3 regions of the Cellulosimicrobium sp. So1_17 genome follow, and region 3 is predicted to be linked to each of the others. Evidence: predicted binding sites of a transcription regulator. Region 3 holds the regulator's gene; each other region holds the start of a gene.
What was found. The regulator Rex, encoded in region 3, represses fermentation and respiration genes when NADH is low (regulators of the CRP and FNR family bind a similar motif). The targets are predictions, from matches to a motif close to CTTGTGAANNNNTTCACAAG.
Positions count from the first base shown of each region.

Region 1: a site for Rex is predicted at 2,391-2,410, ahead of pflB (formate C-acetyltransferase). Genes of this name have one in related genera too.
Region 2: a site for Rex is predicted at 2,116-2,135, ahead of mqo (malate dehydrogenase (quinone)). Genes of this name have one in related genera too.

Region 1 covers NZ_CM143702.1:940,149-944,389, forward strand. Annotated here, with positions in the region: gene pflB (formate C-acetyltransferase) at 1-2,176, opposite strand, end outside; gene ACZCLJ_RS04225 (carboxylate-amine ligase) at 2,526-3,605, shown strand; gene ACZCLJ_RS04230 (HAD family hydrolase) at 3,592-4,241, opposite strand, start outside.
Region 2 covers NZ_CM143702.1:210,154-214,394, reverse strand. Annotated here, with positions in the region: gene ACZCLJ_RS00925 (TetR/AcrR family transcriptional regulator) at 1-465, shown strand, start outside; gene ACZCLJ_RS00920 (pyridoxine/pyridoxamine 5'-phosphate oxidase) at 462-1,172, shown strand; gene ACZCLJ_RS00915 (maleylpyruvate isomerase family mycothiol-dependent enzyme) at 1,163-1,945, shown strand; gene mqo (malate dehydrogenase (quinone)) at 2,150-3,667, shown strand; gene ACZCLJ_RS00905 (hypothetical protein) at 3,771-3,920, opposite strand; gene ACZCLJ_RS00900 (helix-turn-helix domain-containing protein) at 4,010-4,241, shown strand, end outside.
Region 3 covers NZ_CM143702.1:1,919,312-1,923,552, forward strand. Annotated here, with positions in the region: gene ACZCLJ_RS08540 (MarR family winged helix-turn-helix transcriptional regulator) at 1-392, opposite strand, end outside; gene ACZCLJ_RS08545 (YceI family protein) at 579-1,130, shown strand; gene ACZCLJ_RS08550 (redox-sensing transcriptional repressor Rex) at 1,294-1,965, opposite strand; gene ACZCLJ_RS08555 (glutaredoxin family protein) at 2,029-2,337, opposite strand; gene ACZCLJ_RS08560 (HAD family hydrolase) at 2,386-3,201, shown strand; gene ACZCLJ_RS08565 (30S ribosomal protein bS22) at 3,357-3,455, opposite strand; gene ACZCLJ_RS08570 (acetoin utilization protein AcuC) at 3,711-4,241, opposite strand, start outside.

The sequences.
Region 1 (4,241 bases), 980 kb from region 3:
GGTGGTCCATGGCGTCCAGGAGCGTCTCGCGGTTCAGCACGTTGACGTTCATGTGGTAGCCGTTCGAGCCGACGTACGCGTCGAGGAGGCCGGCGAGGTTGGTCACCTGCTCCTCCTTCGTCCGCCCGAGGCCGCTCGGCACCACGGTGTTGGTCAGCGAGATGCCGTCCTGCGCCTCGTCGTACGGGAGCTTCGCGACGGACAGCGCCGACGCCAGCATGCCGTGCGTGTCGCGGCCGTTCATCGGGTTCGCGCCCGGGGCGAACGGCTCGCCGGCGCGTCGGCCGTCGGGCGTGTTGCCCGTCGCCTTGCCGTACACGACGTTCGAGGTGATCGTCAGGACCGACTGCGTCGGCACCGCGTCGCGGTAGGTCGGGTGCGTGCGCACCTTCGCCATGAACCGCTCCACGAGGTCGACGGCGATCTCGTCGGCCCGGTCGTCGTCGTTGCCGAAGGTGGGGAACTCGCCCTCGGTGTCGTAGTCGACGACGATCCCGCGCTCGTCGCGCACGACCTTCACGGTCGCGTAGCGGATCGCCGACAGCGAGTCCGCCGCGACGGAGAGGCCGGCGATGCCGCACGCCATCGTCCGCAGCACGTCCTTGTCGTGCAGCGCCATCTCGAGGCGCTCGTACGCGTACTTGTCGTGCGACCAGTGGATGCAGTTGAGCGCCTCGACGTACGTGGCGGCGAGCCAGTCCATCGTGGCGTCGAACTTCGCCATGACGTCGTCGTAGTCGAGCACGTCGCCCTCGACAGGTGCCGCCACGGGCGAGACCTGCTTGCCCGAGACCTCGTCACGCCCGCCGTTGATCGCGTAGAGCAGCGTCTTGGCGAGGTTGACGCGCGCACCGAAGAACTGCATCTGCTTGCCGACCCGCATCGGGGACACGCAGCACGCGATCGCCGCGTCGTCGCCCCACGCCGCACGGATGAGCTCGTCCGACTCGTACTGCACGGCGGACGTGTCGATCGACACCTGCGCGCAGTAGTCCTTGAACCCCTGCGGCAGCTCGGGGCTCCAGAAGACCGTCATGTTGGGCTCCGGTGCCGGGCCGAGGTTGTAGAGCGTCTGGAGGAACCGGAACGAGCTCTTCGTGACGAGCGGGCGGCCGTCCTCGCCCATGCCGGCGATCGTCTCCGTGACCCACGTCGGGTCGCCGGAGAACAGAGCGTCGTACTCGGGGGTGCGCAGGAACCGCACGATGCGCAGCTTGATGACGAAGTCGTCGACGATCTCCTGCGCCTGCGACTCCGTGATGCGTCCGGCCTCGAGGTCGCGGTCGATGAACACGTCGAGGAACGTCGACGTCCGCCCGAGCGACATCGCGGCGCCGTTCTGCTCCTTCACGGCGGCGAGGTAGGCGAAGTAGAGCCACTGCACGGCCTCGCGGGCGCTCGTCGCCGGGCCGGAGATGTCGTACCCGTAGGTCGCGGCCATCTCCTTGAGCTCGCCGAGCGCCCGGATCTGCTCCGCGTGCTCCTCGCGCTCGCGCGCCACCGTCTCGGTGAACGGGAGCGTGTCGAGCTCGAGCTTGTCGAGCGTCTTCGCCGCGACGAGGGCGTCGACGCCGTACAGCGCGACGCGGCGGTAGTCCCCGATGATCCGGCCGCGTCCGTAGGCGTCCGGGAGACCGGTGATGATGTGCGAGCTGCGGGCCGCGCGGACGTTCGGCGGGTAGACGTCGAACACGCCCTGGTTGTGGGTCTTGCGGTACTCGCTGAAGACCTTCCGCAGGGTCTCGTCGACCTCGTAGCCGTAGGTCTTCAGGGCACCCTCGACCATGCGCCAGCCGCCGTTCGGCATGATCGCCCGCCGGAGCGGCGCGTCGGTCTGCAGGCCGACGACGATCTCGTTGTCCCGGTCGATGTAGCCGGGCGCGTGCGCCGTGATGCCCGCGGGGGTGTGCGGGTCGACGTCGTGGACGCCCTTCTCGCGCTCCTCGGGGAACATCGCGGAGAGCGTCGCCCAGATGCCGGTCGTGCGCTCGGTCGGGCCCTCGAGGAACGAGGAGTCGCCCGTGTAGGGGCGGTAGTTGCGCTGGATGAAGTCGCGGACATCGACGTGGTCGCGCCACGGACCGTCCACGAACCCCTCCCAGGCGGGGACGTGGGCGTCGTCGGTCTGCGGACGGGTCCCGCCCTGCGTGCGCGGTGCCTCGGAAACGCTGGTCATCGGTCCTCCTTCGTGCCTCACGCGCTGATCCGCGCGCCGGCCGGTTCCCGGTAGCCCTGCCCCGGGCTCCGTCGCCACTTCCAGGCTAGGGACATGCAGCCGTCCGTGGGCCGGTTCCGAGCGTCCCGGTGACCTAGGTCCCGAGCCGGGCACGACGGGGAGGAACGGCGACATCCCAACGATCCCGTCCCATTTCCACGCCCCACGGACCATCCTTGTGATCACCTTCACAAGGATGGTCGACGGCTCACCCCACGCCGCAAGGCAGCGCCGCGACCTGACGGACATCACCAGCGACGCGGGCGGGGCCGGTCCGTGTGACACTTCCCGGGTGACACGGACCGTAGGTGTGGAAGAAGAGTTCCTGCTCGTCGGCGAGGACGGCCGTCCCGTCGCCAAGGCCCAGGAGGCGCTGGAGGCGACCGGGACGTCGGACAAGGGCGGCGGGACCGGCTCGCTCGAGTCGGAGTTCATGGAGGAGCAGCTCGAGACGGCGACGCACCCGCGCACCGAGCTGGAGGACCTCGCGAAGGAGATCCGCGCCGGACGGGCACGTGCCCAGGAGGCAGCCGACCGGGTCGGGGCCCGCGTCGCGGCGCTCTCCACGTCGCCGCTGCCATTCGAGGGCACGACGGTGGCACGGCTGCGCTACCTCGAGGCCCGCGCCGCGTTCGGGCTGACCGCGCGCGAGCAGCTCACGAGCGGGTGCCACGTGCACGTCGCCGTCGCGGACGACACCGAGGGCGTCGCCGTGCTCGACCGGATCGGCCCCTGGCTCGCGACGCTGCTCGCCCTGAGCACCAACTCGCCCTACTGGCAGGGCGAGGACAGCGGCTACGCGAGCTTCCGGTCGCAGGTGTGGTCGCGGTGGCCCACCTCGGGGCCGGCGCGCTCGTTCGGCAGCCCGGAGGCGTACCACGACGCCGTCGCCTCCCTCGTCGCGACCGGCACCATCCTCGACCAGGCGATGGTGTACTTCGACGCGCGACTCTCGGCGCGGTACCCGACCGTCGAGATCCGCATCGCCGACGTGTGCCTCGACCCCGAGACCGCGACGCTCGTCGCAGCGCTCGCACGCGGACTCGTCGAGACGTCGGCCCGCGAGGCGGCGGCGGGCACGGCGGCGCCCGAGCTGCGGCCCGAGCTCCTGCGCACCGCGTCGTGGCGCGCCGGGCGCTCGGGGCTCGCCGATGACCTCGTCTCGCCGCTCACCTGGCGCCCCGCCCCCGCGCACGACGTCGTGGGGCAGCTCGTCGCGCACGTGCGGGACGCGCTCGTCGACACCGGCGACCTCGACACCGTGACCGAGCTGCTCGGACGGCTGTGGTCACGCGGCAACGGGGCCGCCCGGCAGCGCGAGTGGTTCGCCGAGTCGGGCGGGGACCTGCGGGTCGTCGTCGAGAAGGCGGTCGGGGTCACGCACTCCTGAGCGACCGCTGGAGCGGGGCGGGCGTCCCGGGGCCGGTCGCGGCGACCCGGGACGCCGCCGCCGCGAGCGCCAGGGTCTCGACCGTCGTCACGCCCGCGACGTCGGGCTCCGCCCCGCCCGCCCAGGCGTGGCCGTGCGAGACCCAGGCGGTGCGCACACCCGCCGCGCGACCCGCGGCGACGTCGAGGTGGGCGGCGTCGCCGACCATCCAGACCTCGCGCCGTTCGACCGCGCCCGCGCCGAGGCGCTCGAGTGCGATCTCGAGCAGGCGCGGGTCCGGCTTGGCGACCTGCTCCTCGTCGGAGACCACCACGTCGTCGACGTGCGGTGCGACGTCGCAGCGGGCGATCTTCCCGCGCTGCTGCGCGGACGTGCCGTTCGTCACGACGACGACGCGGTGCCCGTCCGCACGCAGCCCGTCGAGCGCGGCGAGCACGCCCGGGTACGCCTCGACGTGCTCGAGGATCCCCTGCCGGAAGCGCTCCACCACGGCGGGAATCTCGTCCCGCCAGCCGAGCCGCTCGACGATCACGCGCGCGACGTCGGTCTTCGGGGCGTGCCCTCCCCGGTCCGCCGCCACGATCGCGGCGACGTCGGACTCGTCGCCGCCCACCTCGGCCACCGCGCCACGGGCCC
Region 2 (4,241 bases), 1.7 Mb from region 3:
CCGTCGAAGCACGACCTCGCGAGCGCGGCGGTGCACGCGACCACGAGCGGCGCTCTCGACGCCGCCCGCCAGGACCTCGACCGCCCCGGCACCGCTCGCGACCGCCTCGTCCGCTACCTCGAGCGCCCCCGGCCCGCGCTCGCCGGCTGCAGGGTCGGCCGGCTCGTGAGCGACCAGGCCGTCATGGACGACGCCGCCCTCACCGCCGACGTGCGGGCCTACTTCGTCGGCCTCGTGGACCTCGTCACCGCCGTCCTGCGCGAGGACGGGCTGCCCGACGACGCAGCCCGGGACCGCGCGCTCGCCGCGGTCGCGATCGTGCAGGGCGGGTACGTCCTCGCCCGCGCGCTCGACGACCCCGACGCCATGGCCGGCGCGGTCCGCGGGTTCGTCGCGCTCCTCGACGCCGATGGCACCCCACTCACCGCCAGCGCTCCCGCGCCAGACGACCCGGAGGACGAATGACCGACGGCACCGACAACACCGACAGCCCGACGCTGCGCGACCGGCTCCGCGCCCTGCCCGTGCTCGGCCCCGACCTGCCCGGTCTCGCCGTGGACGCGGCGCCCGACGATCCCGTGACGCTGTTCGTCGACTGGCTCCAGGACGCGATCGACGCCGGCGTTCCCGCCCCCCACGCCGCGACCCTGTCGACCGCCGACGCCGGCGGCCGCGTCGATGCCCGGACCCTGATCCTCAAGGACGTCGGCCCGGGCGGGTGGGCCTTCGCGACGCGCTCCGACTCCCCCAAGGGCATCGCGCTCGCGCAGAACCCGAACGCGGCGCTGACGTTCCTGTGGCGCGAGCGCGGCAGGCAGGTCCGCGTGCGCGGCCCGGTCGTGCCGCTCGGTGCCGAGGTGTCGGCGGCCGACTTCCTCGCCCGGTCCGACTTCTCGCGCGCGACGGCGCTCGCGGGGCAGCAGAGCACGACCCTCGCCTCGCGGGCGCAGTACCGCGAGGCGTGGGACGCGGCTCTCGCCCGCGTGCGCACCGAGCCGGAGCTCGTGCTCGACACCTGGACCGCGTACGCGCTCGAGGCCACGACGGTCGAGTTCTGGGCGTCGTCGCCGGGCGACGGCCAGACCCGCCTGCGCTACACCACGTCGGCGACGCCTCCGTCGCCCGACGACCCTCCCTCCCCCGGCTGGACGAAGGAGCTCCTGTGGCCCTGACCGACACCCCCGACGCCCGCGCCGTGCCCGACGTCGAGGCCGTCCGCGACGACGCGCGGGCAGCCCTCGCCGCCGTCACGCGCTCGGCGGGCGAGCTCGACGCCGCCGCGCTGGCGGCGCCGTCGCTCCTGCCCGGCTGGTCGCGCAGCCACGTGCTCGCGCACGTCACGGCGATCGGCGAGGCGATGGCACGCCAGGCCGAGCGCGCCGCGGCGGGCGAGCTGGTCGAGGTGTACGACGGCGGCGCCCCAGGCCGCGAGGCCGGTATGCAGACCGGGGCGCGATGCACCGTCGTCGAGCACGTCGCGGCGCTCACGGCGCTCGCCGAGCGGCTGGAGGCCGCGTGGCCGGCCCCCGGCTCGTCCGGCTGGGTCGCGGCCGTCTCCTACCGCGACGGCACCGTCGTCGACGCGCTCGTCGCGTGGTGGCGCGAGGTCCGACTCCACGCCGTCGACCTCGACGCGGGGATCGGGATCGGCACGTGGCCGCCGGCGCTCGCCGAGCACCTGCTGGACTTCCTCGCCGTCCGACTGCCCCAGGACGTCGAGGTGGCGATCGACCCGGCAGCGGCGCAGCCCCAGTCCGGGACCGAGACCGAGACCGAGACCGAGACCGAGACCGAGACCACGGTGACCGGTTCGCTGCTCGATGTCGCGGCCTGGCTCGCGGGCCGCACGCCCGAGACCGTCCCGCACGCGTGGCGCGCGGGGACGCACGTCGACCTCCCGCAGATCGGCCCGTGGCCCTCGCCGTACTCCCCGCCGGCGACGTAGTACCGCAGTCGCGCGAAGTAGTACCGGAGTCGCGCGAAGTAGTACCCCGGTTGCGGGAAGTAGTACCCGTGCAGGACCGGGGTGCTACCTCGGCGAGCTGCGGTACTACCTCGGCGTCCGGGACCTTGGTCCTCGAGGAATGTGACGCACGCCCGTGACGCACCGCACACTTTGTGCACTCTGTCACAAGCGTAGAATCGCACCGTGTCGAGTCGAGCGAGCAACCCCGCAAGCACCGCAGACCAGATCGACGTAGCCCTCATCGGCGGTGGCATCATGAGTGCCACCCTGGGAGCTCTCATCAACGTCCTGGAGCCCTCCTGGACGGTGCGCATCTACGAGCGCCTGGACGCCGTCGCGCAGGAGTCGTCGAACCCCTGGAACAACGCCGGGACCGGCCATGCCGCCCTGTGCGAGCTCAACTACACCCCTGAGCGACCCGACGGCTCGATCGACATCGCCAAGGCGGTGACGATCAACGAGCAGTTCGAGGTCTCGCGCGAGTTCTGGCACCACCTCCTCACGACGGGCGCCCTCCCGCAGCCGGCGAGCTTCATCTCCCGCACCCCGCACATGACCTTCGTGCGCGGCACGGAGAACGTCGACTACCTGCGCCGCCGCTTCGAGACGCTGCGCCAGCACCCCCTGTTCAGCGAGCTCGAGTTCTCCGACGACCCCGCGGTCGTCGCGCAGTGGGCCCCCCTCCTCGTCGCGGAGCGCGACGGCGACGAGCCGATCGCCGCGACGCGCGCCACGAGCGGCACCGACGTCGACTTCGGCGCCCTTACGCAGCAGCTCGTGGACCACCTCGTCGCGAGCGGCACGCAGCTCTTCCTCGAGCACGAGGTGAAGAACCTCAAGAAGACCAAGGACGGCCGCTGGCGCCTCACGGTCAAGGACCGGTCGTGGAACGCGCCCGCGCGCCGCTCGACCGTCGAGGCGCGCTTCGTCTTCGTCGGCGCCGGTGGCGGCGCGCTCCCGCTCCTGCAGAAGGCCGGCATCCCCGAGGCCAAGGGCTACGGCGGCTTCCCGATCAGCGGCGAGTTCCTGCGAACCGACGACCCCGAGCTCGTCGCGCAGCACCAGGCGAAGGTCTACGGCAAGGCCGACGTCGGCTCCCCGCCGATGTCCGTCCCGCACCTCGACACGCGCGTCGTCGACGGCAAGAGCTATCTCATGTTCGGCCCGTACGCCGGGTTCAGCCCCAAGTACCTCAAGAAGGGCAAGTACCTGGGCCTGTTCACGTCGTTGCGCCTGCACAACCTGGGCTCGATGATCGGCGCGGGCGTCAAGAACCTCGACCTGACGCAGTACCTCGTCGGGCAGCTCCTCGCGAGCCCGGAGACGAAGTTCACGGCGCTCCAGGGCTTCATGCCGACGGCGCACCCCAAGGACTGGGAGACCATCACCGCGGGCCAGCGCGTCCAGGTCATCAAGAAGGACCAGGACGGCAAGGGCGTCCTCGAGTTCGGGACTGAGGTCATCGCCGCGGCCGACGGGTCGATCGCGGGCCTGCTCGGAGCGTCTCCGGGCGCGTCGACCGCCGTGCCGGCCATGATCGACCTGCTCGAGCGCTGCTTCCCGAACCGCTTCACGAAGTGGCGTCCCGAGCTCGCGACGATGATCCCGAGCCTCGGCCAGGCGCCGTGGGAGGCCGAGGAGCTCGAGGGCCTCGACCAGCTCACCGGCGACGCGGACCTCGACGTCTCGACGCGCGCCTGACCCGACGGCGCCCCGACGACGACGGCCCGGCCCTCCACGGAGGTCCGGGCCGTCCCGCGTCCCGGCGCGCCACGCCTCGACGCACGCGGTCCCGACGCGCGGCTCAGCGACGGTCGAGCTCCTGAGCGCCCGGTACCTCGCCGGAACCTGCGGGGAACCAGGGGTGCGCCGGGTCCTCGCGGCGCACCGCGAGGGCCACGACCGTCGAGCCGACGACGACGAGGAGGGCGATCACGCCCCAGAGGATGTCCATGCCTCGAGCATCGTCGGGCGCGCCGCGCCGGACGAGTGGCAGGACCGACGCGTGTCGACAAGATCCTGCCAGCGGCGTACGGTCGGGCCATGATCCGCACCGTCGCGGCCGTCGTGAGCGACGGCCTGGCCCCGTTCGAGTTCGGCGTCGTCTGCGAGGTCTTCGGCCTCGACCGCAGCGACCAGGGCGTCCCGCGCTTCGACTTCCGGGTCTGCGGTCCGGTCGCGGGAGAGCCCGTGCGCACCTCGGTGGGTGCCCAGGTCGTCCCCGCGCTGGGTCTCGACGCGGTCGACGACGCCGACCTCGTCGTGGTCCCGGCCA
Region 3 (4,241 bases):
ACGTGCGCGGGCGCGGCGGCCACGAGCGCGTCGTAGCCCTCGGGCGTCATCGCGCAGTTCACCCCCCGCCGGTCGCCGACGCTCGCCGACCGGCGCACGAGACCGCGCGCCTCCATGCGGGCGACGGTGTGGGTCACGCGGCTCCTGGAGCGCGCGAGGCCGTCGGCGAGCGCGGACATGCGCAGCGTGTGCTCGGGGCTCTCCGAGAGCCGGACGAGGAGCTCGTACTCGTTGAGCGAGACCGTGGACCGCTCCTCGTGGTCGCGGCTCAGCGCCTCGATGAAGCGCACCGTGCCGTCGAGGTAGGCGCGCCACTGCCTCTGCTGCTCGGCGTCGAGCCAGCGCGGCTCGAGCCGGGTCGCGGCGGCGCTGGAGACGTTCTGGCTGCTCATGCGGTCCTCGGGTTGTGCATCCGGTCCTCGGGTTGGGTCGGCGGGGCGTCGGGACGATTCTTCCATCCACCGGGAATAGACCGTGCAGGGGGTCGCGTTGATACGTGCGACTGTGGTTGAATCTTCAACCAATGGACTTCTCGCGGGACCACCGCGAGCTACCGACACCGATCTGAAGGAGCCACCATGGCCACGCCGCTGCCCACCGGCCTCACCGCCGGCACCTACGCCATCGACGCCTCGCACTCGCAGGCCGCGTTCACCGTCCGCCACGCCGGCATCTCGAAGGTGCGCGGCACCCTCGCGATCACCGGCGGGACGATCGCGGTCGGCGACGACCTCGACTCCTCGGCGGTCTCCGCCGAGCTCGACGCCGCGTCGGTGAGCACCGGCGACGCGAACCGCGACAACCACCTGCGCAGCGCCGACTTCTGGGACGCGGAGAGCAAGCCGACGTGGACCTTCGCGTCGCGCAGCATCCAGGGCGACGGCGACGACTACGTCATCACCGGAGACCTCACCATCAACGGCGTGACCAAGCCGGTCGAGCTCGAGGCCGAGTTCGCGGGCACCGCGACCGACCCGTTCGGCAACGCGCGCGCCGGCTTCGAGGCGAAGACGGAGATCTCCCGCAAGGAGTTCGACCTCACCTGGAACGCCGCGCTCGAGACCGGCGGCGTGCTCGTCGGCGACAAGATCAAGATCACGCTCGACGTCTCGGCCATCAAGCAGGCCTGACCCGACCGACCACCGCTGCCGGCCCGCCCCCGCCCGGCCGGCAGCGGTTCGGCCGCCCCTCCGGGGCGGCGCGAGAGGCCGCGTGCTCCCCCGCACGCGGCCTCTCGTCATGCCGGGAGCCAGGTCCAGCGCCTCATGCCGGGAGCCAGGTCCGGGGACGCCGTCAGCGGTCGGCCGCTGCGAGCGCGCGCGCCTGGGAGTGGAACGCGAGGATCTGCAGCTCGCTGCCCACGTCCACGCCGCGCACGTCGACGTCCGCCGGCACCTGCAGCGCGCGCGGCGCGAAGTTGAGGATCTCCTTGACGCCTGCGGCGACGACGCGGTCCGTCACGGCCTGCGCGTGCGCGGCCGGCGTGGCGAGGACGACGATCGTCACGTGCTCCCGGGCCACCACGTCCTCGAGGGCGTCCACGTGCTCGACGACGATCCCCGCCGCACGCGTGCCCACCACCTCGGGCGAGGCGTCCAGCAGCGCCGCGACGTGGAAGCCGCGCTGCTCGTAGCCCGAGTAGTTCGCGAGCGCGTGCCCGAGGTTGCCGATCCCGACGATCGCGATCCGGTGCTCGTCCACCAGGCCCAGCGCCTCGGTGATGTACTGCGCGAGCGAGTCGACGTCGTAGCCCACGCCGCGCGTGCCGAACGAGCCGAGGAACGAGAGGTCCTTGCGCAGCTGCGCCGGGCCCACGCCCGACAGCTCCGCGAGCTCGACCGACGACGTCGTCGTCACCCCGCGTGCGACGAGGTCGCGCAGCGCACGCAGGTAGGAGGGGAGCCGCGCCACCGTGGCGCTCGGGATCCCCGGGACCGTCACCTCACCGACAAACTGCTCAGCCACCTGCCACCACCGTCGTCCCGGGACCGTCCTCGTCGACGGTCGCTCGTGCGTACCCGGTGCCGATCATCCCAGGTCCGGGCGCCCGCCCGAAATCCGTCCCACCGCGCGCGCCAGGCGACGCGCGTCCACACGCCAGAACCCCTGCTGCACCCCGGCGACCGTGACGACCGGGACGTACTCGCCGTACTCCTCGCGGACGGCCGGGGCCGTCGCCGGGTCGTCGAGGTCCACCTCCGCCCACGCCACGCCCGCGTCGCCGCACACCTGCGCGACGACGGTCCGCGCGTCGTCGCACAGGTGGCACCCGGCGCGGCCGTACAGCAGGACGGGCACCGACGGCACGGACGGCACGGACGGCTGAGCGGCACTCACGGTCCCAGGGTAGAGGCACGTCCCACGGGCGCCGATAGAGTGGACGGCATGCCGACGTCCCCCGGGCAGCCGCCCGCCCGCCGCACGGCGGCGTTCTTCGACGTCGACAACACGATCATCCGCGGCGCGTCGTCCTTCCACCTCGCGCAGGCGCTCTACCGCCGCGAGTTCTTCTCCACCACGGACCTCGTCCGGTTCGCCGCGCACCAGGCGCGCTACCTCCTCCTCGGCGAGAGCCGCAAGCAGATCGACCGCATCCGGTCCCGCGCGCTCGACCTCATCGCCGGGCGCTCCGTCGCCGAGATCACCGCGATCGGCGAGGAGGTCTACGACACCGTGCTCTCGCTGCGCATCTACCCCGGCACGCGACGACTCCTCGACGAGCACCTCGCCGCGGGCAACCAGGTGTGGCTCGTGTCCGCGACCCCCGTCGAGATCGGCGAGCTCATCGCGCGCCGGCTCGGCACCACCGGGGCCCTCGGGACCATCGCGGAGCACGAGGACGGCTTCTACACCGGCCGGCTCGTCGGCGACCTCATGCACGGGCGCGCGAAGGCCGACGCCGTGCGCGCCCTCGCCGAGCGCGAGGGCATCGACCTCGAGGCCTCCTACGCCTACGGCGACTCGCTCAACGACGTCGCGATGATGAACGAGGTCGGGCACCCGTGCCCCATCAACCCCGACGCGCGGCTGCGCCGGCACGCGCAGGACGTCGGCTGGCCCATCCGCGAGTTCCGCGGCCGACGACGGCGCGTCGCCCGCAGCGGCGTCCGCACCGCGAGCTGGGCGGGCGCCGTGTGGGCGGGCGCGCTCGTGCTGCGGTCGGTCCGCCGCGCGGTCGACCGGCGCATCGCGCGGCTCTGACCTGGTCGTCGCGCGTCCGGGGTCACCACCCGGGGGCCGGCGTGGGGGTGTGCGCCTACGCACCACCCGGACAGCCGGTGGTACGCAGCGAGCCCGGTCACCCCTCGTCGGGGTGCCGGGCTCGGCGGTCGGTGCGCGTCAGGACGCGCGCGACGTCACTTCTTGTTACGACGCTGGTGGCGCGTCTTGCGAAGCAGCTTGCGGTGCTTCTTCTTGGCCATACGCTTGCGGCGCTTCTTGATGACGGAGCCCATACGGTCCTCGCAATGCTTGTCGGTGCTGTTCGGCAGCTGATCGGCTGGTCGGCGGCCGGCGACGGAACGGTCCGAACCGGTCGAGCGACTGCCGTGTGGTCCACGGTTGATCAGGTTTCGTGGACCACGAGCCGACCAACACGAGAGAAATCCGCCCCTTAGCCTACCTGCTCGCGCCGGTGGCCTCGAACGCGGCGATGCCCTGCCCGGTCGAGCGGTCCGCGGGGGCGCGTCGCGTCCAGGTCCCCCGCGCGCTCAGTCGAAGTGGGGGTCGAGGCCCAGGTGGGGGAAGGCGGCCCGACGCGTCGCGAGGACCGCGCGGTCGACCGCGTCGTCCGGGTCGAAGCCGGCGCTCCAGGGACGCCACTCGACGTCGGGCCCGAACGACGGCGGCGCGTCGTAGCCCGCGACGTCGGCGACGAGCTCGCGCCACGGCGCGGGCAGCTCGCGGTCGGCCGACACGGGGGCGTGGACCACCTCCCCCACGACCGCCGACCACACGAGGGGAACGACGCGTGCGATCGCGTACCCGCCGCCGCCGAGCGCGAGCCACCGCCCGTCCGTCAGCTCGTGCGCGAGCTCGTGCATCCGGGCCGCCGCCGTGCGCTGCGCGGCGACGGACACGTCGAGGTCGGACAGCGGGTCGTCACCGTGCGCGTCGCACCCGTGCTGCGTGACGAGCACGTCGGGGTGGAACGCGCGGAGCACCGGTGGCACGACGGCGTCCACCGCACGCAGCCACCGGGCGCCGTCGGTCCGGCGCGGGAGCGCGACGTTGACCGCGGT